3 regions of the Bordetella muralis genome follow, and region 3 is predicted to be linked to each of the others. Evidence: predicted binding sites of a transcription regulator. Region 3 holds the regulator's gene; each other region holds the start of a gene.

Region 1 (9,805 bases), on a different contig from region 3:
ATCGACGAAACCTGCATCATGGTCCTGAAGAACTGTGGCCCCCGAGGCTATCCAGGCATGGCCGAAGTCGGCAACATGGGGTTACCCCCCAAGGTGTTGCGCAAGGGGATTACCGATATGGTGCGAATCTCGGATGCGCGCATGTCCGGGACGGCCTATGGCACAGTGATTCTGCACGCCGCGCCGGAGGCGGCAGCGGGCGGCCCGTTGGCGGTGGTGCGTACCGGAGACATGATCTCCTTGGACGTGCACGCTCGATCGCTGATCCTGGAGGTGTCGGACGTCGAACTGGCCGAGCGGCTGGCGACCTGGCGTCCAGTACATCAGCCTGTGTCCACCGGCTATATCTGGCTGCACCAACAGCATGTCGGCGGTGCCGATACTGGTGCCGACCTCGATTTTCTGAAAGGTTGCCGAGGCTCGGCGGTCGGCAAGGAGTCCCACTGATGAAAATCGCGCTCGTAGGTGTGGGAAAGATCGCCCAGGCCCAGCATGTGCCTGCTTTGCAGGCCTCGCCGCATTGGCGTCTGGCGGCGACGGTCTCGCAGGAGGGCAGTGTGAATGGCGTCAAGGCCTATACGGATTTCGACCGCTTCCTGGACGAAAATCCCGATATTCCCGTTGTGTCCTTGTGTGTGCCGCCCGCGGCGCGTTTCGACTATGCGTACCGGGCGTTGGAGGCAGGACGCCATATCATGCTCGAAAAACCGCCCGGTGCGACTCTGGCTGAAGTCGAGATCCTGTCCGCCCTGGCTCGACAGCGCGGGTTGACGATCTACACGACCTGGCATTCGCGCCTCGCTCACGCCGTCGCGCCAGCCAAGGTGTGGCTGGCTGGCAAGACCGTCAGCGCCGCGCGCATCGTCTGGAAGGAAGACGTGCGGCATTGGCATCCCGGCCAGATCTGGGTGTCGCAGCCTGGGGGGATGGGTGTGTTCGATACGGGTATCAATGCTTTCTCCATCCTCACCGAGATCCTGCCCGCGCCCGTGTATCTGCAGTCGGCCTCGCTTGAGGTGCCCGAGAACTGGCACGTGCCTATTGCTGCGCGCTTGCAGTTTTCCGGCAACGTGTACGCAGAGCTGGATTGGCGTCAGACAGGGCCGCAGACCTGGGATATGGAGATCGATACCGATCAGGGCAAGCTCGCCCTGCGCCTGGGCGGCAATGTGCTGGAGATCAACGGCAAAGCGGTCGCCGGGCAGGACAACATCGCGGGAGAGTACCCGGCACTGTATGCCCGCATGGCCGACCTGGTGGCCAACGGCGAATCCGAGGTCGACCTGATGCCTATGGTGCATGTGGCCGATGCGCTCAGCCTCGGCAGACGTACGGTGATTTCGCCCTTCGATTTGTCATTGTCTGCCAGCACAGCCGTGACCACGGGTCCAGCGGCATGAGCACGGTTTTCGACAGCCGTCCGTGCCATCTCGGCGAGGGCGCACTCTGGCATCCCCGACGCGAAATGCTGTTTTGGTTCGACATTCTGGACAACCGTCTGTTGGGGCGGGGAACGGATGGTATCTACGAGGCCGAGCTTTTCGAACGGCATTCAGCCGCTGCATGGATCGATGCCAGTCGGCTGCTGCTGGCCTCCGAGACCGGTCTGTGGTGCTTTGATCTGGATAGCCGGCAGCGTACTCTCGTGGCGGAAATCGAGGCGCAAGACGCCACGACACGTTCGAACGATGGCCGCGCCGACCCATGGGGCGGTTTCTGGATCGGCACCATGGGCAAGCAGGCCCAGCCTGGCGCTGGCGCCCTTTACCGTTTTTTCCAGGGCCGATTGGTGCGCATGAGGGCCGGGCTGACGATACCCAACGCGATCTGCTTTGCGCCGGATCGCAGCCGTGCGTATTTTGCCGACACGGCGATCCAGCGCGTGTGGCAGTGGACGCTGGATCCTGCGGGCTGGCCGCTAGGCGAACCGCAGGTGTTCATGGATTTTGCCGCGGCAGGGCTGTATCCCGATGGTGCAGTCACCGACGCAGACGGCGCGCTCTGGATCGCGCATTGGGGCGCGGGTTGCGTCGGCCATTATGACGCAGGGGGCGCTTGCCTCGCTCGCCGCGATCTGCCCTCGCCTCAGCCCACCTGCCCGGCATTCGGGGCCGGCCGCCTGTATGTGACTTCGGCGTGGGAAGGCATGCCGTCACAGGTGCGCGCGGCTCACCCGTTGGCCGGTCAGACCTTCGACCTGGGGCCGGTTGCGCGGGGACGCGACGAGCCCGCCTTTTCCCTGTGATTCTGTCCGTCCTGCTGCCTCGGCCGCCCTGGTGCATGACCCCGGAAGGCGTGACTCGGATTGAACTTTGATGCACTGCGGCAGTCGAATTAGCACTCGTATTAATAGAGTGCTAATATCAACTGATGCCCCTGTCAATTTCTATCTTGGAGGACGCAACCATGAAGCAACCCAGTAGTTCGTTGGCCCTGTCCGGCAACGCTCTGGCGCTGGCCGTTGCCAATCCGGGCTCACTAGGTACGATCGAAGCCTACATCTCGGCGGTCAATCACCTGCCGGTGTTGACTGCCGAGCGCGAAACCGAACTCGGCCGCCGTTTGCGCGACCAGGACGACATTCAGGCCGCCCGTGAGTTGGTGTTGTCGCACCTGCGCCTAGTGGTATCCGTTGCTCGCCAGTATCTAGGCTATGGCCTGCCCCATGCTGACCTCATCCAGGAAGGCAACGTCGGTCTGATGAAGGCCGTCAAGCGCTTTGACCCAGAACGTGGCGTGCGCTTGGTGTCGTTCGCCGTGCACTGGATCAAGGCCGAGATTCACGAGTTCATCATCCGCAATTGGCGCATGGTCAAGGTGGCCACCACCAAGGCCCAGCGCAAGCTGTTTTTCAATCTGCGCAGCATGCGTCCCGACGGTCATACACTCGACCCCGAGCAGGTCGATCGCATTGCCCAGGAACTGAACGTGCGCCGCGAGGACGTCAGCGAAATGGAGGTCCGCCTGTCGGGCCGCGACATGTCGCTGGAAAAACAGGACGACGAGGACGAGGCGTATGCGCCTATCTCGTATTTGTCCGACGAGGGCCATGCAGAGCCGACGCGCGTGCTTGATCGCCGTGAACACGATGAGCTGCAAGGCGAAGGCTTGGCGAACGCCTTGCAAGCCCTGGATGCACGCTCCCGCCGCATCATCGAGGCCCGCTGGCTCCAAGACGAAGGCGGAACCACGCTGCAAGAGCTGGCACAAGAGTTCGGCGTCTCCGCAGAGCGCATTCGCCAGATCGAATCTGCTGCACTAAAGAAAATGCGTGGCGCCTTGGCTGCCGCCTGATTCGCCCATTCTGTTGTACGCGAAAGCCCCGGCATAGCGATGCCGGGGCTTTCGCGTTTTGGGCAGGGTTATGGTTGAAACAAAATTTCCGTTATAGATACAATTTGATTCGATTTTCTGCTGCTGAAGACGGCTCGCACAGGAAACTTATTCGACGCCGCCGAGACTAAATACCTGTAGACCGCAATTGCCGCATCCCGGCGTGTAGTCTTGCATCCGTTTCGGCTTCTCCTCTTCCCCTCCCCTATGAAACGGATGCTTGCAGGGCACCTCGCATATCGGTGCCCTATTTTTTTGCCTGCAGCCAGGCGGCATCACTCAGGCGCCGTACGCCGGTCGCCAGCGATCCGTCACGGTACAGTTTCAGCCAGCGGTACCCCGGCGGGGAGTCGTCCAGCACGTGCTGGCCGTCGCGGATGCTGAACTGAAAGCACGTCGACGGGGTGGCCAGCAGGCGCATGTGGTGGCGGCGGCGGTCAAATGCCTGGTGGACATGGCCCCACAACAGCACCCGCGCGCGCGGCAGGTTGGCCAGACGCTGAAACAGCGCTTGCGCATTGTCCACCATCATCTTGTCGGGAAAGCTGCTGTCCATTTGTACCGGATTGTGGTGCAGCGCAACGAGTACGTGCCGATCGCCTGCCAAAGCCGATGCCTGTTCCAGCAGATCGAATTGTTCTTCACTGATATGGCCCGCGTTCGAGTCGGGTACCGTGGAATCCAACAAAATGATGCGCCAGGCGCCGATGTCCGTGACAGGCTGTGCCCAGAGTCCCATGGTTTCACGCAGGAGTCGCGGATCATCGTGATTGCCCGGCAGGCAGCGCACTGGCCAGTCAGTCTGCTCCAGCAGACTGCGCAGGCGTCGATAGGCCTGGACAGAGCTATCTTGCGACAGATCTCCGGTCGCCAGCAATAGATCGGGGCGATGCCCGTTGGCGCGAACCAAGTCCATCACCGCACGCAAACTGGCATCGGTGTTGACTTGGCACATGACGCTTTCTGGTTCAGCCATCAGATGTAAATCCGTCAGCTGCACCAGCAGTGTTGGCGCGTCGGCGCGGCCCGCGCTGGTAGTCGAACCCGGCAAGAGGCCTCCTGAATATCCAATAAAGCTCAGTACCATACCCAAAAAGCGTCCCCACTGGACCATTTGAACAGTCCCGACCCGTAACGAAACGTGCGCCGCAGCGGCATCTTCGCTGGAACGCCGTAAAAAAAGCTATCCTTGTTCTCTGTCTGATACGTTTGCGGCTTGTACACCCTTCATGGATATAGGTTTTATTGTTTTCGGTTTATCCGGCCTACTCACATTGGTGTGCTTCATGCCGCCCTTGGCCGGTCGCGTCAAGCTGCCCTATTCAGTCCTGTTGGCCATTGTGGGTTGCTTGCTGGGTATCGGACTGCACTTGCATGGTTGGGCTCCGCCCGTGCTGGGGGATCTGTTCGACACCATCGAACGTTTCGAGATTTCATCCGAAACCTTCTTGATGGTGTTCCTGCCGGTGCTGTTGTTTGAAACCGCCCTGGCCATGAATGTGCGTCGCTTGATGGACGATATCGGTCCTATTTTGATGATGGCCATCGTGGCGGTGGTGGTGTGTACCGTCGTGGTCGGTTTCACCGTCAATGCCGTGTCGTCGTATGGACTGGTGGCGTGTCTGCTGCTGGGGGCGATCGTGGCCACGACAGACCCGGTGGCGGTGGTGGGGATATTCCGCGAGGTCGGAGCTCCCAAGCGATTGACTACGCTCGTCGAGGGCGAAAGCCTGTTCAACGATGCCGCCTCGATTGCTTTGTATTCCGTGCTGCTCGCGGTGCTGGGCGGCACGGGCACGCTGTCGGTCAGCGGCATATTCACTGACTTCGTCGTGCACTTTATCGGCGGTGGATTGGCGGGTTATGTCATGGGCCGCGGGGCATGCTTTCTATTTGCCTGGCTGCGCGGGTTTCCTACCGCCGAGATCACGCTGACGCTGACCCTGGCATATCTGTCCTTTTTCATTTCCGAACATTATTTGGGCGTGTCTGGCGTGGTCGCCACTGTGATTGCAGGGCTGGTGGTGGGCTCGACGGGACGGACCCGCATGTCGCCCGTGACGTTCGAGCATCTGGCCAGTTCCTGGGAGCAGTTCGGATTCTGGGCGAACTCGCTGATCTTTATTTTTGCCGCGATGCTGGTCCCCAAACTGATGGCCGCGACCGATCTGCAAGAGCTGCTGCTGGTCGTAGTGGTCTTTGTGGTGACACTGCTGGCGCGCGGTATCGTCGTGTTCGGCCTGTTGCCGCTGCTCGGATTGACGCCGCTGGGCACCAAAGTCAGTACGCCCTACAAGCTTGTCATGATGTGGGGCGGCCTGCGGGGCGCCGTATCGTTGGCCTTGGCGCTGGCCGTGACGGAACAAGCGGCAGTACCTGAGGACGCGCGGCACTTTATCGCGGTTGTGACGACGGGCTTTGTACTGTCGACACTGTTTGTTAATGGCATGACCTTGCGTCCGTTGATTCGCATGCTGGGGCTGAACCAGCTATCGATGGTCGAACGCACGATCCGTAATCAGGCGCTGGTCGTCGCGCTCGAGGGTTTGCAGGACAAGGCCGACGACATCGCGAAAACAGACCATATCAGCCCCGAGGCCCGTGATCGTATTCACGCCGTGTTCGATGCGAGCCTGGCCAGTGTGCACGATGGTCAGGTGAGCCAGATGACCGATGAGCAACGCGTCGCGGTGGGGCTCGTCATCCTGGCGCAGCGCGAGCAGGAAATGTTCTTTGATATTCTGAAAGCGCAAATTGTGGATTGGCGCATGGCGGAATCCTTGCTGGCCCGGTCCGAACGCCTGGAAGACGCCATACGCACGGGGGGGGTGGAGGGCTTTGAACGCGGCATCGTAGCGGACGTGCGCTATTCGAGGGCGTTTCGCCTGGCTCTGCGCATGCATTACATGTTTGGCTTTCAAGGCTGGCTGGCCTATGAGCTGGGACAGCGCTTTGCCGGTCTATTGACCAAGCAATCCGTGGCTCAACGGCTGATTGTCTTTTCTCGAGAACAGATCGCGCCATTACTGGGCGAGACGGCTGCCCAGCAAATTGTGGCGGTACATCAACGGCGCTTGGATCTGATCGCCCATGCGTTGCAGGCGCTCAATCTGCAATACCCCTCATATGCTTTGTGGCTGCAAGAAAGCTATCTGGGGCGTACGGCGCGCGAGCTCGAACGCATCCGTTATCACGACATGCTGGAGCAATTCCTCATCAGTGGTGAAGTGTACGCAGATCTGATGAACCAGTTGAAGAGCCGCTGGCGTCACATTGACAAGCATCCCCCTCTGGATATGGAGCTCGGCGCTGCAGAGTTGATTACCCGGGTGCCTTTGTTCGAGGGCTTGAGTGCCGATTCATTGCGTGCCATCAGCCGGCTCCTGAAACCACGCCTGGCCTTGCCCGATCAACCCGTGTTGACGCGTGGTCGGCATGGACTGGAAATGTGTTTCGTAGCCTCTGGTGCGGTGTCTGTGCAGTTGCCTGACGGCACCGCGATCGAGTTGGGCAGCGGTGAGTTCTTCGGCGAGTTGGCGCTATTGGGCGAGCAACAAATCACGCCCGATGTCTATTCGTTGGGCTACAGCAAATTACTGATGCTGTCGCTGCGTGATTTTGAGGCCCTTTTGGCGCGGGACGTGAATTTGCGCGAACGAGTCCAGGTCGTGGCCAAACAGCGCTTGCGCGCTATCGAAGTCTGGCGGCAGTTTTCTCAGACTGGGACAACGTCGCCTTCGGCGACACCCGTCCCGCAAGTGACTGCACCGCCGCCCGAAACGCCTTCCGCTGCGCCCGCCGCAGCAGCGTCGTCGAATCTGGCGTCTGCGGCCGTATCCGGAGGCACCGCACCGTCAGAACCAGCGCCTGCGGCTGCCCCCGAGGTGGAGACGCCGGCGAGACCGCCATCGCCCCCTTCTGCTGCGCAAGAGGCGTGAGCGTCAGATTTCGCCGTGGGCGCGGCGCTGGGTGATGTCTTCGAGGATCACCAGTGCCGCTTCGACGGTGAATTCGCCATCGGCGATCTGACGCACGGCCTCGGCGACCGTGATGTGGGCGATTTCCATGACTTCGCCATCCTGGTTTGCCGGTTGTGTGTCAGCCGGCAGGACGCAGGTGCTGGTCAGCAGGTCCTCGACCTGATACCCCTCCGGCAATCGACGCTGCACGCGCAGTATCGTGCGCAGTGGCGTGCGTGTCGTCAGCGACGCGGGCGCGAGGCCGGCTTCTTCTGCGCATTCTCGCAACAACCCTTGTTCCAGATCTTCTTGTGTACTGACCAGGCCGCCTACCAAGGTGTCCCACATGCCGGGGTCCGTCGATTTGCTGAGTGCGCGTCGCGCTACCCACAGGCGGCCATCCGGGGTCCATGCGTTCAGGTGCACCGCGCGCGTCAATAGCCCGAGCGGACGCATGGCGGCGCGTTCGATGATGCCCAGGCATCCGTCAGGGCCGAGGACATCCATCAGCTCGTCACGCCACCCACGCAGGCAGTCCGCCTCGCGTAGTGTTTGCGCAACCTGAGCCAATAGTGCGTTCAGCTCAGGTCCGATGGCAAGCCCGGCACCGATGCGCAGCGCATCGGTCTCTACCTGTACTTTCGGCAGCCGCCTGAGCGCATCGCAGGCGGCGTGCGTCGCCCACCCGCAACACCGATCGGCGATGTATAGTGGCCGCGCCAACTCGGGGGGCGGCTCTTGTACACGTTGCGTGAATTGCGCGTACAGCGCGGCCATCCGGGCCGGTTCATGATGAAAAGAAGTCGTCAGCATGAGGGGATTTTAGTGCACCGCGAGCACCGCAGACGGGCCGATCTCGCACAGTTGTGTATGATGCTAGAGCGCTGGATAACATCGGCGGTGGTGCGTCCGCTATAATTCCGCGGTTCTTTGTGATTCGAGTGGGGTAAACCGGCTTCGAGTCTGTTTCGCACCTGCCGTCTTAAATAATTGCGTGGATTCCGCCCTCTCGCGGCTAAGCGGGCGCGGAAGAGCCCGCGACATGTTTCGGAGTAAGCATGAAGAAGTGGTGGAGAGGGATACTGGGCGCCTGTGTATTGCTGTTTAGCTGTGCCGTTGGTGCGCAGGTACAAGACATGCCCGGCGGCCCAAAAGTTGATCAGCTGAATCTGCACGAAGGCGTCACCCAGATAGCACAGGATGTCATGTGGCTGCATTGGCTGCTGCTGATAATCTGTGGTGTGATTTTCATTGGCGTCTTCGGCGTCATGTTCTACTCCATTTGGGCGCACCGAAAATCACGCGGCCATAAAGCCTCCACTTTCCATGAGCATCTGGGCGTCGAAGTCGCCTGGACGGTCATTCCCTTTTTCATCGTGATCGCCATGGCGCTGCCGGCTACCAAGACGGTCGTCGCCATGAAAGACACGTCCAGTCCCGATCTGACTGTCAAGGTTACGGGCTATCAATGGAAATGGGGCTACGAATACCTCGATGGGCCCGCCGCCGGCGTCAAGTTCCTGGCGACATTGTCCACGCCTCGTGCCCAGATCGAGGGTAAAGAGCCCAAGGGCCAGTACTATTTGATGGAGACCGACAACCATCTGGTGGTGCCGGTCGACAGAAAAATCCGCATCGTCCTGACGGCGGGCGATGTCATCCATTCCTGGATGGTCCCCGACTTTGGCGTCAAGCAGGACGCGATTCCCGGATTCCTGCGTGATACCTGGTTCCGTGCACAAAAAACCGGCATCTACCGAGGACAGTGTGCGGAGCTCTGTGGCAAAGACCACGCCTTCATGCCCATCGTGGTCGAGGTTCTGCCTCAGGCCGAGTACGACGCCTGGGCCGAAGACCAGAAAAAGAAAATGGCCGCCAACGCCGACGATCCCAACAAGGAATGGACCAAAGAAGAGCTCATCGCCCGCGGCGAGAAAGTCTATGGCGCGAACTGCGTGGCCTGTCACCAGGCCAACGGCAAGGGCGTACCCGGTTCGTTCCCTGCGCTTGACGGCGACAAGACGGTGCTGGGTCCCAAGGACGCTCAACTGCAGACGGTGCTGCACGGCCGTCCCGGTACCGCGATGGCGGCGTTTGCCGGTCAGCTGAATGACGTTGAAATCGCCGCCGTCATTACCTATACGCGCCACGCCTGGAGCAATGCGGGCAAGGGCGAAGACCCCGTGGTACAGCCCAAGGACTCGGTGGCCAAGCGCTAGTCGCCGGCCCCGGCCCTTGTTGTAGTCGCACCCGTTACGAGACACGACCGGCCCCGTCAAACGAGGCCGGCACATAGCAGGAAGGAGTCGATCATGAGCAGCGTCACTGTAGACCACGTGTCGCCAGGCCACGGACAGGGCCACGACCACGGCCACGATGACCATCACCACGCGATCCCTACGGGATGGCGCCGCTGGCTATTTGCGACCAACCACAAAGACATCGGGACGATGTATCTCATCTTCTCGTTTGTCATGCTGCTCGAGGGCGGCACGCTGGCGCTGTTGCTGCGC
Region 2 (9,805 bases), on a different contig from region 3:
TGCGCATGACTGGGTCGTCCATACTGGCCTTGACGGCTTGCCAGATGCGCTGCACGACGGCAGGTGGCATATTCTTGGGCCCGGCCAGGCTGTACCAGGTAGACATCTGATAGCCCGACACGCCGGATTCGTCCAGGGTCGGCACGTCGGGCAGGAACCGCGTTCTCTCCAGGCTGGTCACCGCCAGCGGTTTGACGCCGCCACCGTTGATCTGCGCGGCCGCCGAGGCTGCCGAATCCAGGGCAAAGGTGAGACGGCCGCCAATGAGATCCGTCATCATGGGCGCGGCGCCTTTGAACGGTATATGCAGAGCTTGCATACCCGTCTGTTTCTTTAGCAGTTCCGCCGACAGGTGTTGTGTAGTACCGATGCCGGCCGAACCGTAGTCGATTTCCTTGGGGTGCGCTTTGGCATAATCCAGCAGTTCGCTGACGCTATTGACCGGCGAGCTTTTCGCGACGACCAGGACATTGGGCACGTCGGCCACTGTCGTGATCTGCGTCATGTCACGTTCGAAGTCGTACGGCAGATTCTTGTACAGCGCACTGGCTGCAGTGTGACCGACATTGGCCAGCAACAAGGTATAGCCGTCGGGTTTGGCTCGGGCGACGATGCCCGCCCCCAGGGTGCCGCCTGCACCAGGCTTGTTTTCGACGATCACGGTTTGACCCAGTTGCTGTTGCAACTGCATCGCTACCGCACGCGCGACGATGTCGGTTGTCCCCCCTGGGGTAAACGGCGCGACCAATGTGATCGGCTGTTGGGGCCACTCGGCTGCCCGAGCCGCCGTGCCCGGCATGAGGAACATTGCACAGGTGGCGAGCGTAGCCGCGGCACGTGAACTGAGTTGACGCATTGTGTCTCCTGTATTGTTGTCAATCAACGGTGATGTTGAGTTTGGTCAGAATGGGGGCCCAGCGCTGTACTTCACTGGCCAGCAATTCAGCTGCGCCTTCCGGCGTCTGGTTGCGTGGGTTGGGCACTTCGATACCGGAGCCGGACAGACGCTCGCGGGTAGCGGGCGCAGCCACGGAATTGCGCAACGCCTGACTCAGGCGCTCAACGACAAGCGCCGGTGTGCCCTGAGGCACCAGAAGCATGTTCCAGATGTCGTAGTGCAGGTCGGCGAATGCCGACTCGCCAGCGGCTGGCACGTCGGGCAGCGCTGCAATCCGCTGTGGCCTCAACACGGCGACACCGCGCACCATGTTGGACTTCACATAGCCGACCGAGGTCGTGCTGCTATCCACTAGATAGTCCAGATGGCCAGCGATCACATCATTGAGCGCCTGGCCGGCCCCGCGATAATTGACCGCAGTTATTTTCAGGCCCAGCCGCTCGTTTAACAGGACACCACCCAGAAACGAGCCTGAGCCCACGCCGGCTGCACCGAAATTCATCTCCTTGGCGTGATCGCGAGCGTGGGCCGCGAACTCATCCAGACCGGAAACCGGCAAATCTTTTCGTGCCGACAAGACTTGCGGCGCATCGCCGACAGAACCCAAGGCGATGAAGTCCTTGAGGATGTCGTACGGAAGCTTTTTATACAGCGTCGTGTTGGCCGCCAGCGTGCCTACGTTGCCAATGAGCAGCGTATATCCGTCACCGGCCATGCGTGCGGCGCGGGCATTGCCTACGGTGCCACCGGCCCCAGGCGTGTTCTCGACGATGATGGGCTGCCCCAGGTCCTTGGCCATTCCCTCGGCGATGACGCGTGCCAGCACATCCGTGGGACCGCCAGGCGCAAATGGAACGATCAGGACAATCGGCTTGGAGGGAAAGGCACCCCCACTAGCACAGGCTCGTCCCAAGGGGAAGGCGGCACCAGCGGTTGCGGCGGCCGCTCCCAACAGGAGGCGGCGTCGCGCATCGCATGTCTCACTCCGAATGAATTTTTCTTTTTTCATGATTCTTTTGCAGAACACCTCATGGATTGAAAACGACCAGCCGTTCTTCGGTCATCTCGCGAATCGCGTGAGCGGGACCTTCCTTGCCGAAGCCGCTGTCCTTGACTCCGCCAAAAGGCATCACGTCAGAACGGGCACTTGAGGTTTCATTGATCTGTACAGTCCCGAAACGCAAGGTCGAGGCCGCGCGCAAAGCACGATCGATGTCTTGAGTAAACACGCCGGCCGACAAGCCGAACGGGGTCGAGTTGGCATCGCGTATCGCTTCTTCGAAATCGTCGAAGGGCCGCAGGGCCAGCAATGGTGCGAACGCTTCCTGACACCAGACGCGGCCGCCGTCGGGGGCATGCGTCACGATCGCAGGTGTGATGACCGAGCGTTCGCGTTGCCCGCCGCACAGCAGTTGGGCGCCGCCTTGTTCTGCTTCGCGCAGCCAGCTTTCGGCACGAATCGCAGCTTGCTCGCTGATCAGTGGACCGACCTTGGTATCCGGGTCGCGCGGATCACCAGCCTTGAGCGTGGCAGCGAATGCCGCGAGACGCTGGCCGACTTCCTCGGCGATATCCCGCTGCACGTATAGCCGCTGCACAGAAGTGCAGACTTGACCGGCTTTGCGCAGTCCGGCATTGGCGATCTTTGGTATTGCGCGCTCCAGATCTGCGTCGGAGCAGACAATCGTGCTGGCGATGCTGCCCAGTTCCATCTGTGTACGTCGCAGGCCAGCCGCCTGTTGAATGATGCGCCCCACTCTCGTACTGCCCGTAAAGGTGTAGAAAGCGATGTCCTGTTCTTCGAGCAGCCATGTGCCGACAGTATCGCCCTCACCTTGCACCACCGCCAGAAACGCGGGCGGCATTCCTGCTTCCAGAAGCAGTTGTGCCAGCAACGCGCTGGTCAGCGGCGTAAAGGCCGAGGGCTTGAGCACGACCGAGTTGCCTGCTGCATACGCGGGCGCGACCTTGTGTAGCACCGTATTGAGCGGCGCGTTAAAGGGAGTAATGGCACAAACAACCCCAATGGGAAATCGCTGCGTGAAACCCATACGGCGATGTGCGCCAGGGCTGGCACCAAACGGGATGACGTCGCCTACCAAACGTAGAGCCTCGTCCGCGGAAAGACTCAACGTGACGATCGCACGATCGATTTCTCCATTGGCATCAACGATCGTGAAGCCGGCTTCGGCCACCATCACATCGACCAGGCGCGTCCGGTAGGACTCAATCAACCCGGCAGCACGGCGCAATACCAGGGCACGGTCGTGCGGCGGCGGCGGACCGCCGTCAACGGCGGCTCGAGTGACGCGCACAGCCTCGGCCACTTGGTCACGCGTTGCCGAGGTGACTTCGGCCACAGGACGGCCGCTGAATTTGTCCTCGACGGTAAAGCTTGGGCCGCCATCGAGCCATCGGCCATTGATCAGTTGCCCGGTCGGTGGCAGGCCATCGATGTGCAAGAGTGCTGCGCTCATTAGTTGATCCTAAAGTGAAACGTTATCTGGAATTTTTAGCGCTAAATAAGGGATATTTTTATCCTATATCGCAATTTAAATGAAATGATTCATTTTCGAATTATAGGTAGGTCAGCCTGTCATTCGTATCCAGTTTTCATGAAGAGGTGTTTAAAGCAGGTGAAGTCGCTTTACCGCTCAACATCGCCCGGAGCGCGGGGTGGTGGGATTTTCTGAGGGCCGTGAATACAATCCCCTCGGCTCGAGCTTATCTTCGCCAGCAACGACTAATACGCGATGATTTCCGAGGCCAGGCCCAGTAGAAGAGCAACTCGCGAGCGACCCAATCCTCAATTCTCAGGCCCGCTTCTGCGGGCGACGAGCGCGGCCGCCACCAGCAATGAAGTCACTACCGTGAAGATCAAGCTGGCAGCAGCCAGGCCCCACAGCACGGCCGCCAGGCCGATGCCTAATACCGGAATGGACGCGCCGACGAAACAAGCAAGATAGTAGGCGGACGAAATCGACGCGCGATGGCTGGACGGGCTGATTTGGCCGACAACGCGCAGGCTGCCGCCGAACCCCATGCCCGATGCCGCGGCCGTGAGCAGCGTAGCCAGGACCAGCAACCCGAGCGACGCCTCGCGCTGTGCCAGGTAGAACGTGCACAACGCCGGCACCAATAGCATCAGGCCGATGCGCATGCTGCGGTCGCAGGAAAAGTGACGCTCAGCCAGCAGCGCTCCCAGCCCCCCCATGAACAGCACGAACATGATGGCGCCGGTTGCCAAGCCACCTCCCGACGGCAGGATTCCCTGCACGATGCTGGGCAGTAAAGCCAGGTAATAACCAATGAAGGCGAACACGCAAAAGGCCGTCAAGGCGGGAGTGATGAAGTATCGGCGCAAACGCCGCGGTACCGCGATGCGCGGCCGCAGGTCCGGCCGGCCGGATGCCATCGGCCGGTCCGCCGGCACGCGACACAGCAATATCAGCACGCCAACCAGTGCGGCTAGATAGCAGCCCCATGCCAATTGCATGGGCGCGAACGCGTACTGATACAGCACGCCGCCCGCCAGCGGACCGATGGCAGATCCGGCGAAGTTCGCCCCCGCGGCCCGCACAGTAGCATGTTCGGTGTGGTGCTCGGCGTCGATATCTACCAGCCAGGCCGTGCCCGTGCTGGACGCCAGGCCTACAGCCACCCCGCTGACCAGTCGGGCAGCGAACAACCAGATCGTGCCAGCCGCGAAGATGAACAACAACGTAGACAGACAGGCGAGCAGCAATGCGGCCATCAGGATGGGTTTTCTGCCCAGGCTATCGGACAGGCGCCCCAAGAACAGCAGCGCCACCATATTGCCCAACACATAAATCGCGTAAATCTGCGTCAGCGTGAATTCGCTAAACCCGAAAGTTTGCTGGTACGGCAGATAAAAGGGCGTCGCGAGCGTGCTGCCCAGGAACGCGGCCCCGATGATCAGCATGGCGGTGGGGACGCTATGACGATGCCGATATTCTTGGTTGTTCATATAGATCAGCCCATCATAGGCGGGCAGGATGATCCGCTCAACACTCGACAGGTTTCTGCTCCTGAACGAATGTTTCGTCCGAACAGCCCCTGGACTTGGCGCAAGTTGGATGAAATCTTCCACCAAAAATGTAACAACGCCCCTTCCCCCCTTGAACCTCCCGCCATCATCCCTATAATTAGCACTCGCTGCCGGTGAGTGCTAACACTGCTTCCCGGCCTGAAACCCGATTTTTTCACCTTCTATATTTAGAAACAGGAGTTCCTCATGGCCCTGCGTCCCCTGCACGATCGCGTGATCGTCAAACGCCTGGACAACGAGCGCAAAACTGCCTCGGGCATCGTTATCCCTGATAGCGCCGCTGAAAAGCCGGATCAAGGCGAAGTCGTGGCCGTTGGCCCGGGCAAGAAGACCGAAGACGGCAAAGTGCTGCCGGTCGATCTGAAGGCTGGCGACAAGGTTCTGTTCGGCAAGTATGCCGGCCAGTCGGTGAAAGTCGACGGCGAAGAGCTGCTCGTCATCCGCGAGGAAGAAATCCTCGCCGTGATCCAGTAATTACCTGAACAAAATTTCGAAGGAAGCTCACAATGGCTGCCAAGCAAGTCCTGTTCGGCGATGACGCGCGCGTGCGCATCGTTCGTGGCGTGAATGTTCTCGCCAACGCTGTCAAAACCACCCTGGGCCCCAAGGGCCGTAACGTTGTGCTCGAGCGCTCGTTCGGCGCCCCGACCGTCACCAAAGACGGCGTGTCGGTTGCCAAGGAAATCGAACTGAAAGACAAGTTCGAAAACATCGGCGCTCAACTCGTTAAAGACGTTGCCTCGAAGACCTCGGACAACGCCGGCGACGGCACCACCACCGCCACCGTGCTGGCTCAAGCCATCGTTCAAGAAGGCCTGAAGTACGTTGCCGCTGGTTTCAACCCCATCGACCTCAAGCGCGGTATCGACAAGGCTGTGGCCGCTGCCGTGGCTGAACTGGCCAAGCAATCCAAGCCGGTCACCACCAGCAAGGAAATCGCTCAAGTTGGCTCGATCTCGGCCAACAGCGACTCGTCGATCGGCCAGATCATCGCTGACGCGATGGACAAGGTCGGCAAAGAAGGCGTCATCACCGTCGAAGACGGCAAGTCGCTGGAAAACGAGCTGGACGTGGTCGAAGGTATGCAATTCGATCGCGGCTACCTGTCGCCCTACTTCATCAACAACCCCGAGAAGCAAGTTGCCGCTCTGGACGATCCGTACGTTCTGATTTTCGACAAGAAGATCAGCAACATCCGTGATCTGCTGCCCGTGCTGGAACAAGTTGCCAAGTCGAGCCGTCCTCTGCTGATCATCGCCGAAGACGTCGAAGGCGAAGCCCTGGCTACCCTGGTTGTGAACAACATCCGCGGCATCCTGAAGACCACCGCTGTCAAGGCGCCTGGCTTCGGCGATCGTCGTAAAGCCATGCTGGAAGACCTGGCCATCCTGACCGGTGGCGTGGTGATCTCCGAAGAAACCGGCATGTCGCTGGAAAAGGCTACCCTGGAAGACCTGGGCCAAGCCAAGCGCATCGAAGTTGCCAAGGAAAACACGACGGTTATCGACGGCGCTGGCGACAGCAAGTCCATCGAAGCCCGCGTCAAGCAAATCCGCGTGCAAATCGAAGAAGCGACCTCGGACTACGACCGTGAAAAACTGCAAGAGCGCGTGGCCAAGCTGGCCGGCGGTGTTGCTGTGATCCGCGTCGGTGCTGCTACCGAAGTCGAAATGAAAGAAAAGAAAGCCCGCGTCGAAGATGCCCTGCACGCTACCCGCGCTGCTGTGGAAGAAGGCGTGGTTGCTGGCGGCGGCGTAGCTCTGCTGCGTGCCAAGCAAGCCATCGCTGGCCTGCAAGGCGATACGCCTGACCAGAACGCTGGTATCAAGCTGATCCTGCGTGCAGTCGAAGAACCCCTGCGCACCATCGTTACCAACGCCGGCGAAGAAGCCAGCGTGGTGGTGGACAAGGTTCTGAGCGGCAAAGGCAACTACGGCTACAACGCCGCTACCGGCGAGTACACCGACCTGGTCGAGCAAGGCGTGTTGGATCCCACCAAGGTGACCCGCACCGCACTGCAAAACGCCGCTTCGGTGGCCAGCCTGCTGTTGACGGCTGAAGCCGCTGTGGTCGAACTGGCTGAAGACAAGCCCGCTGCTCCCGCAATGCCTGGTGGCATGGGCGGCATGGGTGGCATGGACTTCTAAGTCCACGCCATTGTCGCGAAATATCCCCGGCATGCCGGGGATATGCCGAATCAACACCCTCGGGGTTTATGCTCCGGGGGTGTTTTTTATTTGACGGCGACTGCTCGATGTGCAAGCCGCTTTCTGTTATCCCCCATTGCCGGCGCTCTCCGTACTATCTATGCAGTCGGAATCGTACCGCCATCAATCACGTATTCCGTGCCCGTGATCGTTGCAGCGAATGGCGATGCCAGGAATGCGATGAGATTGGCCACCTCAACGGGCGTAGACGGTCGTCCCAATGGTATGCCTCCAAGTGACTTCATGATGATCTGCTTGCCACCCTCATAGTCCGTTCCGGCCTGCAAGGCGAGCCGCTCTGCCAGCGCAACCGACGCCTCGGTTTCAATCCATCCTGGGGCCACCCGGACGACACGAACTCCCTGCGGTGATACTTCTTTAGACAGACTTTTGCTGTACGTCGACAGGGCAGCCTTCGCTGCTGCATAGGCTGTAGTCGATTCGGGTAATGGCAGTTGACGCTGGATCGAGGTGACATGGATGATGACGCCGGTGCCTTGTGCCAGCATCCCAGGCAACAATGCACGATCCAGGCGAACGGCAGGCAGTAAATTGAGGTTCAGCTCGCGCTGCCACTCGTCTTCTCCCAACGATGCGAAGCCTCCTCCGGGTGCCGTTGAACCGCCCAGGACATGGACGATGATGTCCACGCTACCAAAGTTGGCAATGACTGCATTTGCCACGGCGTTGCAGCCGTCGATCGTCGTCAGGTCGGCAGCAACGAAGATGTCTGCTGAGTCATCGGCTGGCCGCTTGCGTGCCGTTGTGAGCACTCTTGCGCCGAGCTCATGAAACAAATCAACGGTAGCTTTCCCAACTCCTTTAGTGCCCGCAGTCACGAGAACACGTTTATTTTGCAGGTCCAAGCGCATGAGCGTCAGCCTATTTTCAGCGACTGGATCTTGTCGCCCGCCAGATCAAACAAATGATCCAGCCGTATCGGGCTGCCCGGAAAGTTGCCAACCACATTGGCAATGACAGACAGATGATTATTACCGTTTCGGGTCACGCTGACAGGTTCAACGGTGTATTCATATTTTTTCTGTGCATCAAGCGTCCAGCGTTCAATGGCAACCGGCCCCTGGTATGTCTGGCCTTCGTCAACAACGACAGCATCTTGCGTGAAGCAATCGCCGATCTGGGCAATGTCCGAGCCGTTGCTGATCTCGAAATAGGTGGAAATAGAGCTTGGTAGTGAAAGGGACATAATCGCGTTCTCGCTAGTGTTTGCCGTACAGGTATTTTCACCATAGACTACCTATCTATCAAGAACGCACTAAAAAGTAAGTTACTGAGTTATGAGAAAGACATACACACCGGCGACCGCAGCAGTGGGGGTAGAGGAAGTCCTCCGATTGCTTGAGGGCCGATGGAAACTCATCATTCTTTTCCACCTATTCGATGGAAAAGTGCAGCGCTACTCGGACTTCGAAAAGCTGATCCCAGGTATTTCCCAGAAGATGCTGGCTCAACAACTGCGGCAATTAGAAGCCGATGGCATTGTTTCCAGAAAGCTCTACCCTCAAGTGCCGCCCAAGGTCGAGTACCGGCTCACCGAGTGGGGACAGGCCTTGTGCCCAGCCTTGGATGAGATGCTGAAATGGGCGGAGCAACGCGATGCTTTTTTATCGAAGGATGCCGTAGATGGGAGAAATTTACGAGAGGCGGGGCAGCGTTAAATCGAACTTCGTCATCGTTTCGTCCGAGGTAACGGACACGGTACCGTCGTGTATTTGTGCGATGGATTTTACGATTGCCAACCCCAGCCCTGCCCCGGCAGAGTTCCGTTGACGTGCGGGATCAACCCGAAAAAAGCGGTCAAACAATTTGGGCAGATATTGCTCGGGAATTTTCTGGCCGGGATTTTCCACCTTGATTCGCGTCGACCGCTCGTCCTGCGTCAAGCTGACTGTGACTGACGAACCACGCGGCGTATAGCGGATGGCATTGGACAAGAGATTACTCAGCGCACGCAAGATCATTTCCTTGTCTGCACGCACCGGCTGGGCCTCACCCTCTAATCGAAGAACGATGCCCGCATCCTCTGCGAGCGCTTCGAAGTAGTCGAACAAGCCGCGAATCAGCTCAGCAAGGTCTATATTCGATCTATGCAAATTCCTTGGGTCATTTTCCGTTTGGGCCAGAAACAGCATGTCGCCGATCATGCGGCCCATGCGATCAAACTCCTCAAGATTCGAGTAGAGGATTTCCCGGTATTCAGCAGCCGAGCGAGCTTGGCTCAGCGCTACCTCCGTCTGAGTCACCAGATTCGTGACAGGTGTTCTCAACTCATGCGCAATATCGCCAGAGAAATGCGATAGCTTGGAAAAACTGTCTTCGAGGCGGCCGATCATATCGTTGAACGATGTAGCCAACTCAGCCAGTTCCATGGGAACATCAGCGGGATGCAGCCTGACGTCGAGCTGTGAAGAACGAATGGCTTGAATTTCTCTAGTGATCTTGCGGATCGGACGATGCCCCCACTGGACCGCTAACCAGGCGACGACGATCGAAATGAGGAGCACGATGGCCGTTGCCCAGCGTTGCATCTGCTTGAATGAATCCAGGAAATGCACATGGAAATCAATGTCCATCGCCACGACGACCCGAGGCGCGGACGCACCGAGGTCC
Region 3 (9,805 bases):
CACGGGCACCAGCACCATGGCGTCCAGGCCCGGATGCAAAATCGGACCATTGGCAGACAATGCATAGGCCGTGGATCCCGTCGGCGTGGCGATGATGAGGCCGTCGGCGCGTTGCGCATACATGAAGGCCCCGTCCACTTCGACACGGACCTCGATCATGCCGCCGCGTCCGGCGCGGTTGAGCACCACATCGTTCAGGGCAGGCGCGGTGTACATCAATTGATCACCACGCCAGACACAGCCCTCCAGGAGCATGCGGTCTTCGGCGCGATAATTGCCCTCGATGATGCGGGCCAGGGCGTTTTGCGATTCCTGTACGGGGATGTCGGTGATGAAACCGAGCCGGCCATGGTTGATGCCCACGATCGACAAGCCAAACGGGGCGAGCGTACGCGCGGCGCCCAGCACGGTGCCGTCGCCGCCCATGACGACGGCCAAGGAGGCGGTTTCGCCAATTTCTTTCAGGGTGGCTACGGGATAATCGCGCAGGCCTGTGTTCTGTGCAGTGTCTGCGTCGATCAATACCTGCCGGCCGGCTTTGATCAGCATTTCTGCCAGGGTGCGCAGCGGCGCGTCCAGGCCCGTATCCTGGTGTCTGCCAATCAGGGCAACAATGGGAAAATGCATGGCGAAAAGGACCGATAATCAATAGGAACGGCACATTGGCCGGGTCGATTCGCCGATTATATGGGGCGGCTTATCCGGCTGCAGGACAAAAATCGCCCATTTCTGAAAGTTTCCCTACAATAGCCCTCATGGATGATCGCGCCCGCGCATTACTTAAAGCCCTGATAGAACGTCACATTGCCGATGGACAACCGGTAGGGTCGCGCACGCTATCCAAGGTCTTTGATTTGTCGCCCGCCACGATACGCAATGTCATGGCGGACCTCGAGGACATGGGGCTCATACACAGTCCGCACACGTCGGCAGGCCGCGTGCCTACGCCGCGGGGCTATCGCATGTTTGTCGACTCGCTGCTGGCGGTGCAGCCGTACGAGTTTCAACCACAGCAATTCGGCGAGGCCGCCTTGACGGCCACCGAGCCTTCGCGGGCGGTCAACGCCGCGGCGGCGCTGTTGTCCAATCTGACGCAGTTCGCGGGCGTGGTGTTGACACCCAAACGTGCACAGGTATTTCGTCAAATTGAATTCATCCGCTTGTCGGGCAAACGGGTGTTGCTCATCATCGTCACGCCCGACGGCGATGTCCAGAACCGGATCTTGACCGTGCAGCGCGACTATTCCGAGGCCGAGCTCCTCGAGGCCGGGAATTTCTTCAACGTGCATTTCGCCGGTAAATCCTTCAATGCGGTGCGCCGTACATTGACGACCGAGCTGGCACAATTGCGTGAAGACATTTCGCGTCTGATGCAGGCTGCCGTCGAGGCCGGGGCTGAGGCAGCCGAGGATGGCGACGATGTGATTATTTCGGGTGAACGCAAGCTGCTCGACGTGACGGATATCGCATCCGATATGGATCGGCTGCGCAAAATGTTCTCCTTGTTCGAAAAGAAAACCGATTTGCTGCAATTGCTGGATACTTCCAGCCGTGCCCAAGGGGTGCAGATCTATATCGGCGGCGAGTCGCAGTTACTGCCCATGGAAGAAGTATCCGTGATCACCGCTCCGTATGGGGTTGACGGCAGGGTGATCGGCACCTTGGGGGTCATCGGACCCACCCGCATGTCCTACGAGCGCGTCATTCCTATTGTCGACATTACGGCGCGCCTGCTGTCCAACGCATTCAGCCATAATCATTAAGATTCAGCCGGATCATTGAGCCGGCTCTCCGGCAGCTTGGTTCTTGAGAGGTATTTCGTGTTTCTGCGCTTGTTCAAGTATTTATGGCCTGAGCGTTACCTGCCTGAACCCCCCCAGACGGATCCTTTCGATGACAATCCCGCGCCGCGAGACGCAGGGCCTGTCGGTGTCCTGCTGGTCAATCTGGGGACCCCGGCCAGTCCGACGCCGCGCGATATACGCCGTTACCTGGCGGAGTTTTTGTCCGATTCCCGTGTGATCGAGATTCCTCGCTATTTGTGGCTGCCGATCTTGCATTGCCTGGTGCTGGCCAGGCGCCCGAGCCGTTTGCAGCCGCGCTATGCGGGAATCTGGATGGAGGAAGGCTCGCCTTTGATGGTGTATAGCCGCCGTCAGGCCGAGGGCGTGCAGCGTGTGCTGCAGACGCGTGGCCGGGATGTACGGGTGGAGCTTGCCATGCGTTACGGCGAGCCGTCTATCGAGCAGGCCATTACGCGATTGCGGCAGCAGGGTTGCCAGCGCATCTTGACCGTCCCGCTGTACCCTCAGTATGCCGCCAGCACGACAGCGACTGTCGTGGATGCCGTCACGGGACATGTGGCCAAATTGCGGGATCAGCCTGAGCTGCGATTTATCAAGCGTTTTCATCAAGACGCAGGATACCTGGATGCGTTGGCGCGTCAGATCTCGGACTATTGGCAGACGAATGGCCGCCCGCAGAAACTGGTCATGAGTTTTCACGGCTTGCCTCGTTATTCGGTCGAATTGGGTGATCCGTATTACCGTGATTGCCTGGAAACGGCGCGCTTGCTGCGCGAACGCCTGGCGTTGACGCCCGATCAGGTCGAGGTGACATTCCAGAGCCGTTTTGGCGCCGCCCGGTGGTTAGAGCCCTATACGGAGCCCACACTGAAAGCCCTGGCGGGTCAAGGCGTTACCGAAGTTGACGTGGTGTGCCCGGGTTTCGTCGCCGATTGCCTGGAGACCCTCGAGGAAATCAGCCAGGAATGCCGTGATGCTTTCTTGGCAGCCGGAGGGCGTCAGTTCAGGTATATCCCGGCACTGAACGATCATCCCGATTGGATCGAGGGATTGGCGGCGTTGACCGACAATCACTTACAAGGTTGGACCCTGCCAATCACCCGAGGCCGTACACTAGAATAGAACGTGAGAGTCCCGTTGGCGCAGCGTCGGCGGGGCATGAGTGAACGGCAGCTTTCAGGGGATCTCGAATGAGCACATCCAATAAACCTGGGACGCAGGCGACGCCCCGGACCGAATCTCCCGCCAAACAGGACGAGCGCGTCGAAGGCGAACTCGACAAGGCGCTCGACGAGTCTTTTCCCGCGAGTGATCCCGCGGCCACAGTCGCGCCGAAGGCGGACGCTCAGGACGGAGAGGAAGACGCGCTGGACGAGGCACTGGAAGAAAGTTTTCCGGCCAGCGATCCGCCCGCACCCGCCCAGCCCAGGGAAAAGTAGCCCTATTTGCTGCATGGCCTCTTGAAATAGCCTATAAGGCCCCCATTATTGGGGCCTACGCTATTGTTTTTTGGAGGATCCCCCATGACGGCATCTCAAGAGCCTGTCGATCAAGCCCCCGAGTCCGAGGACCAAGGCGCCGCCGCGCCCGTCACCATCGAGTCGCTGCAGGCCGAAATTGCCGCGTTGCGCGCCGAGCTCGAGGCCGCCCAGGCCACCGTCACTGGACAGCAAGACCAATTGCTGCGTACCCATGCCGAGGCCGAAAATGTCCGCCGTCGCGCCCAAGAAGACGTGTCCAAGGCACGCAAGTTCGGTATTGAGTCCTTTGCCGAAAGCCTGGTCCCGGTGAAAGACAGCCTCGAAGCCGCGCTAGCCCAGGCAGACCAGACCCTGGAAGCCCTGCGCGAGGGTGTCGAAGTGACGCTCAAGCAGTTGAGCGGCGCATTCGAGCGCAATCTGCTCAAGGAAATCGCGCCGGTGCAGGGTGATAAGTTCGACCCGCACCTGCATCAGGCTATTTCCTCTGTGCCCGCCGAACAGCCTGCCAATACGATTGTGCAGACCTTGCAAAAGGGCTACGTGATCGCTGACCGTACCCTGCGGCCGGCCTTGGTGATCGTTTCTGCAGGCTGATCGGCACGCGACCATGTCTGGCTCCACATCCTTTGATCCGTCTCAGGTTTTTGAGGTGTTCGCCATGCGTGCTGTCGGCACCGCCGATATTGATCAGGCGGTGATCGAGGCGCCGGGCGATGACTTGCGATGCGTATTCTTGTGGGGCCAGGATTGTTACAACTGCAATTTATTCAAGCAGGCCGCGTTATTGCATCAGCGGGCCTTGCTGGATCTGGGATTGAGCTGGTTTCAGGCTGACGTTTACGCCGACGAGGCGTTAGGACGGCGATTTGCGTTGCACGGCGTGCCGACTTTTGTGTTTTATCGCGGCGGCAAGCGCCTGGGACGCATTACCAGTTGGCCCGGGCTGCCACAGTTCGCGGCAGCTGTCGGCCGCCTGCAGGGCGCAGAGTCCGCTGGCGAGCAGAAAAGCACGCCAGGGTCTTGAAAAACCCCATTGGCAGCCCCAGTTAGGTTGAGACTGAGTTTTTTCCCCAATTTTCTGTACTTACGAAATCAATATTCAAGGTATTCCAACCATGAGCAAAATCATCGGCATCGACTTGGGCACGACCAACAGCTGCGTGGCTGTCATGGACGGTAACCAGGTCAAAATCATCGAAAACGCCGAAGGTGCCCGTACCACTCCTTCCATCATCGCCTACATGGACGATGGTGAAACCCTGGTCGGCGCGCCCGCCAAGCGTCAGGCAGTGACCAACCCCACCAACACGCTGTATGCCGTCAAGCGTCTGATCGGCCGCAAGTTCGACGAAAAGGCCGTTCAAAAAGACATCGACCTGATGCCTTACAGCATCGTCAAGGCCGACAACGGCGACGCCTGGGTTGAAGTGCGTGGCAAGAAAATCGCGCCTCCTCAGGTTTCCGCTGACGTGCTGCGCAAGATGAAGAAAACCGCCGAGGACTACCTGGGCGAAGAAGTCACCGAAGCCGTGATCACGGTGCCGGCCTACTTCAACGACAGCCAACGCCAGGCGACCAAAGACGCCGGCCGTATCGCGGGCCTCGAAGTCAAGCGCATCATCAACGAGCCTACCGCTGCTGCGTTGGCGTTCGGTCTGGACAAGTCCGAAAAGGGCGATCGCAAGATCGCGGTGTATGACTTGGGCGGTGGCACGTTCGACGTGTCCATCATCGAAATCGCGGACGTGGACGGCGAAAAGCAGTTCGAAGTTCTGTCGACCAACGGCGACACCTTCCTGGGTGGCGAGGATTTCGACCAGCGCATCATCGACTACATCATCGGCGAGTTCAAGAAAGAGCAAGGCGTGGATCTGTCCAAGGACGTCCTGGCCCTGCAACGCCTGAAAGAAGCCGCTGAAAAAGCCAAGATCGAGCTGTCGTCCAGCCAACAGACCGAAATCAACCTGCCGTACATCACGGCCGATGCTTCCGGTCCCAAGCACTTGAACCTGAAGATCACGCGTGCCAAGCTGGAAGCCCTGGTCGAAGAACTGATCGAGCGCACGATCGAGCCCTGCCGTGTGGCTATCAAGGACGCTGGCGTCAAGGTCTCTGAGATCGACGACGTGATCCTGGTCGGCGGTATGACCCGTATGCCCAAGGTGCAGGAAAAGGTCAAAGAGTTCTTTGGCAAGGATCCGCGCAAGGACATCAACCCGGACGAAGCTGTGGCTGCTGGTGCCGCGATTCAGGGTTCGGTGTTGTCGGGCGACCGCAAAGACGTGCTGCTCTTGGACGTGACGCCTCTGTCGCTGGGTATCGAAACCCTGGGCGGCGTGATGACCAAGATGATCCAGAAGAACACCACGATCCCCACGCGTTTCTCGCAAACGTTCTCGACCGCTGACGACAATCAGCCGGCCGTGACGATCAAGGTGTTCCAGGGCGAGCGCGAAATCGCCGCGGGCAACAAGAGCCTGGGTGAGTTCAACCTCGAGGGTATTCCGCCCGCGCCGCGCGGTCTGCCGCAAATCGAAGTCACGTTCGACATCGACGCCAACGGCATTCTGCACGTCTCTGCAAAGGACAAAGGCACTGGCAAGGAAAACAAGATCACCATCAAGGCCAACTCTGGTTTGTCCGAGGACGAAATCCAGCGCATGGTCAAGGATGCCGAGGCGAATGCCGAGGAAGATCACCGGATTGCCGAGCTGGCTCAGACTCGCAACCAGGCCGATGCGCTGGTGCACGCCACCCGCAAATCGCTGACCGAGTATGGCGACAAGCTCGAGGCCTCTGAAAAAGAGTCCATCGAAGCCGCCATCAAGGAAGTCGAGGATGTGCTCAAGGATGGCGACAAGGCTGCGATCGACGCCAAGGTCGAAGCGCTGTCGACGGCTTCGCAGAAACTCGGCGAAAAGATGTACGCCGATATGCAGGCCGCCCAAGCTGCCCAGCAGGCTGACGGCGCAGAAGCCAAGCCGGCTGACGACAATGTGGTCGATGCTGACTTCAAAGAAGTCAAGCGCGATCAATAAGTCGGGCAATAACGGCCGTCTATGACGCCTGATCTCGCCCGGTACCCGGATTTTCCGGTTACCGGGCGGATTCGTTCTGTATCACCGAGGTTATAGCTCGTTTTCGGGCTGATTCAATATGGCAAAACGCGATTACTACGAAGCTTTAGGCGTGGCAAAAAACGCCACCGACGATGAGCTGAAAAAGGCCTACCGCAAGCTGGCCATGAAATACCATCCGGACCGTAATCCGGACAGCAAAGACGCCGAAGAAAAGTTCAAGGAAATCAAGGAAGCCTACGAAGTCCTGGGCGATGAACAAAAGCGTGCGGCTTACGACCGTTATGGCCATGCGGGCGTTGACCCCAATGCCGCGGGCATGGGCGGCGCCGGCATGGGTGGCGGCTTTGCTGATGCCTTTGGCGACATATTCGGCGAAATTTTTGGTGCGGCGGGTGGACGTCGCGGGGGCGGCGGTCCGCAGGTATACCGCGGCGCTGACCTCAAGTACGCGTTGGAAATCACGCTTGAGCAAGCCGCTCAAGGCTTTGACACTGAAATCCGCGTGCCGAGCTGGGAAAATTGCGACACCTGCCACGGCAGCGGCGCCAAGCCCGGCACCTCGCCCAAGACCTGCCATACCTGCGGCGGCTCAGGGGCTGTGCGGATGCAACAAGGCTTTTTCAGCGTGCAGCAGACTTGCCCGACCTGCCACGGCAGCGGCAAGGAAGTCACCGATCCTTGCGTGGCTTGCGATGGCGTCGGCCGCCTCCGCCGGAACAAGACCCTGCAGGTCAAGATCCCGGCAGGTATCGACGATGGCATGCGGATTCGATCGAGTGGCAACGGCGAACCCGGCATCAATGGCGGGCCGTCGGGGGATCTCTATGTCGAGATTCATATCAAGCAGCACAAGATCTTCCAGCGCGACGATGACGATCTGCATTGCGAGCTGACAATTCCGTTCACCACGGCGGCGTTGGGAGGCGAGCTGCAGGTGCCGACGCTTGGCGGCAAGGCCGAAATCTCTATTCCCGAGGGGACTCAATCGGGCAAGACGTTCCGCTTGCGTGGCAAGGGTATCCGTGGCGTTCGCGCCAGCTATCCGGGTGATCTGTATTGCCACGTGGTCGTTGAAACACCGGTGCGGCTGAGTGACGAGCAGAAAGCGATTCTGCGCCAGTTCGAGGCTTCGCTTGGCGATGGCGGTGAGCGCCATTCGCCGCAAAGCAAGTCCTGGACGGATCGGGTCAAAGAGTTTTTTAGCTGACCCTGGCTGACCCAGGCGCTGCATGAAGAAAGCCCCCTGTCACATCACATGACAGGGGGCTTTTGCCTTTGCGCTGCGTTCCGTACTACTTGCTTCACATCGCTCGGAACGCTTTGCAATTAGCGGGCAACAGGCGGGTAGTCCAGTTCACCGAACGTGTATTGGCCCGTGGCTTTGGCTTCGGCCAGCTCGGCACGTACTTGTTCGCGGGTCTTGCCGGACGTGGCGGAGACTTGAGGCGGATAGTCCTCTTCGCCAGAGGTTACGAGGCCAGCAGCTTTGGCTTGTGCCAGATCGGCTACGACTTGAGCGCGGGTCGGGGCGTTGGCGTCGACTTGGCCGTACACGCCTTGGAAAGGCACGTTGTTAGGTTCGATATTGGGGGAGGCGGCGTAGGCGCCGGCGCTCAACAGGCTGATCGAAACTAGCAGGGCAGAAGTTAGGGTTTTCATGATAAGACCTCCATTTGTCTGAGTTTGGGGTTGGAATCCGGCGGTCTTCCGTCGTGGTTCGTGTTTGCTTCCCGATGACTTCATTGTGCTCTTGCTGGCACCTGGGATAAACCCTGATTGGTTGGAAATATCTTTCCATTTTTATGCGTAATCAGATTTTCTTTAATGATTGTTGTTGAAAATGGAAGTGACGCGTTGGCCGAGGGGACAAAATGAAAGCCCCGCCACACGGATGTGACGGGGCCCGGCTTGCTGCTACAACGATCAGGACTGCAACTTCAACAGCTAAAACTACTGCTACATCAACTACTTACTGCGACTTCAACTACGTACTGCATTTCACTGCTTGGTACTGCTACTGCTACTGCTTCGTACTGCTACATCAACTGCAGGCACTGCTACCGCCGCACCTTGTGAGCGCGGTGGTGTTCACCGCTTAGCGAACAATGGGATAGTCCAGGTCGCCGAAGGAGTACTCGCCATTGGCCTTGGCTTGAGCCAGCTCGGCAACGACTTGGTCGCGGTTCTTGTTCGAGTGGTTGGCGATTGCTACGGGGTACTCTTGTTCGCCGTAGGTCACCAGGCCAGCAGCCTTGGCTTGGGCCAGGTCGGCTACGACCTGGGCGCGGGTCGGGGCGTTGGCATCGACTTGGCCATAAACGCCTTGGAAAGGCACGTTGTTAGGTTCGATATTGGGGGAGGCGGCGTAGGCGCCGGCGCTCAACAAGCTCATCGAAACTAGCAGGGCAGAAGTTAGGGTTTTCATGATAAGACCTCCATTTGTCTGTGAATTTGGGATGGAATCCGGCGGCCTTCCGTCGTGGTTCGTGTTTGTTTCCCGATGACTGAATTGTGCGCTTGCTGATGCCTGGGATAAACCCTGATTTTCTGAAAATATTTTTCCATTTAAACGAGTAATCATCGGAATAACTGGGATTTTTGGTGAAAATGGAATTGATATGTCGGCTTGCTGAACAAATAAAAACCCCGTCACGCGGACGTGACGGGGCTCTAGGCTGGTGGCGCCAAGCGACTTTTGAGGGGCGCGTTTGCTATTGAAAAAATGCCGGAATATCAGCTACTTGCCATACCCCAAGAGTGTTTTGAGCGTATCTCGGAGTTTGTCGATCAGCGACCCTCCACGAGTCGGTTCGTCTGGCTTGGTCGGGGCGGGCCGGGCGGGTGTCGCCGGGTATTCTTGTTCGCCATAGGTCACCAGGCCGGCGGCCTTGGCCTCGTTCAATTCGGCGCGTACCTGTTCACGGGTCTTGCCAGGGGCTGATGAAACTGCCGATACGGGATACTCTTGTTCACCGTAAGTGACTTGGCCGGCTGCTTTGGCCTCTGCGAGCTCAGCGATGACCTGCTGCCGACTTTTGCCGGGAACGGGGGACGCACGGGGCATGGGGTAAGGCTGCTCGCCGCGAGGGATCTCGCCTGCCTTGTTCGCTCGGACCGCCTCCGCGTGAACCTCTGCGCGGGTCGGGGCACGGGGGTCGACCCGGCCGTAAACCCCTTGGAAGGGCATATTGTTCGGTTCGATATTGGGCGAAGGTGTCTGGAGCTGGCTAGCCGAGGGCGCCTCACGGGCGGGGGGAGGGGGCGCCTCAATGTCGGCGTCTGCCACGTTGGTCGGAAGTGGCTGGCCTGAGGTTACGGGTCTCATGGGGTGACCTCCATTTGTCTTGGGCCTTAAAACAATTCAGCGGCTTTTCCGTGTCTCGCGCCTCGTGGCGTGTGATGACGAGGGTCTCGCCGCTTATCCTAGCCTGGAGACGAT

What was found. Region 3 encodes HrcA, which represses chaperone genes, less so after heat shock. Its sites were predicted from a motif close to TTAGCACTCNNNNNNNNNGAGTGCTAA; they were not measured.
Region 1: the regulator HrcA is predicted to act here: its motif matches at 2,335-2,361, upstream of rpoH (RNA polymerase sigma factor RpoH).
Region 2: the regulator HrcA is predicted to act here: its motif matches at 5,065-5,091, upstream of groES (co-chaperone GroES).

Annotation. Positions count from the first base shown of each region.
Region 1 covers NZ_BAAGVF010000008.1:1,046,888-1,056,692, reverse strand. The annotation lists gene araD (IlvD/Edd family dehydratase) at 1-447, shown strand, start outside; gene ACYVIT_RS22560 (Gfo/Idh/MocA family protein) at 447-1,400, shown strand; gene ACYVIT_RS22555 (SMP-30/gluconolactonase/LRE family protein) at 1,397-2,245, shown strand; gene rpoH (RNA polymerase sigma factor RpoH) at 2,407-3,294, shown strand; gene ACYVIT_RS22545 (phosphodiesterase) at 3,581-4,384, opposite strand; gene ACYVIT_RS22540 (cation:proton antiporter) at 4,563-7,271, shown strand; gene ACYVIT_RS22535 (NUDIX hydrolase) at 7,275-8,105, opposite strand; gene coxB (cytochrome c oxidase subunit II) at 8,351-9,511, shown strand; gene ctaD (cytochrome c oxidase subunit I) at 9,605-9,805, shown strand, end outside.
Region 2 covers NZ_BAAGVF010000002.1:230,222-240,026, reverse strand. The annotation lists gene ACYVIT_RS03220 (Bug family tripartite tricarboxylate transporter substrate binding protein) at 1-856, opposite strand, end outside; gene ACYVIT_RS03215 (Bug family tripartite tricarboxylate transporter substrate binding protein) at 876-1,907, opposite strand; gene ACYVIT_RS03210 (aldehyde dehydrogenase family protein) at 1,927-3,375, opposite strand; gene ACYVIT_RS03205 (MFS transporter) at 3,705-4,886, opposite strand; gene groES (co-chaperone GroES) at 5,154-5,441, shown strand; gene groL (chaperonin GroEL) at 5,474-7,114, shown strand; gene ACYVIT_RS03190 (SDR family oxidoreductase) at 7,273-8,046, opposite strand; gene ACYVIT_RS03185 (nuclear transport factor 2 family protein) at 8,052-8,381, opposite strand; gene ACYVIT_RS03180 (winged helix-turn-helix transcriptional regulator) at 8,473-8,853, shown strand; gene ACYVIT_RS03175 (Cu(+)/Ag(+) sensor histidine kinase) at 8,830-9,805, opposite strand, start outside.
Region 3 covers NZ_BAAGVF010000010.1:244,952-254,756, forward strand. The annotation lists gene ACYVIT_RS25845 (NAD kinase) at 1-627, opposite strand, end outside; gene hrcA (heat-inducible transcriptional repressor HrcA) at 756-1,763, shown strand; gene hemH (ferrochelatase) at 1,821-2,927, shown strand; gene ACYVIT_RS25860 (hypothetical protein) at 2,996-3,244, shown strand; gene grpE (nucleotide exchange factor GrpE) at 3,329-3,880, shown strand; gene ACYVIT_RS25870 (thioredoxin family protein) at 3,894-4,310, shown strand; gene dnaK (molecular chaperone DnaK) at 4,402-6,324, shown strand; gene dnaJ (molecular chaperone DnaJ) at 6,443-7,573, shown strand; gene ACYVIT_RS25885 (DUF4148 domain-containing protein) at 7,693-8,025, opposite strand; gene ACYVIT_RS25890 (DUF4148 domain-containing protein) at 8,462-8,791, opposite strand; gene ACYVIT_RS25895 (DUF4148 domain-containing protein) at 9,104-9,691, opposite strand.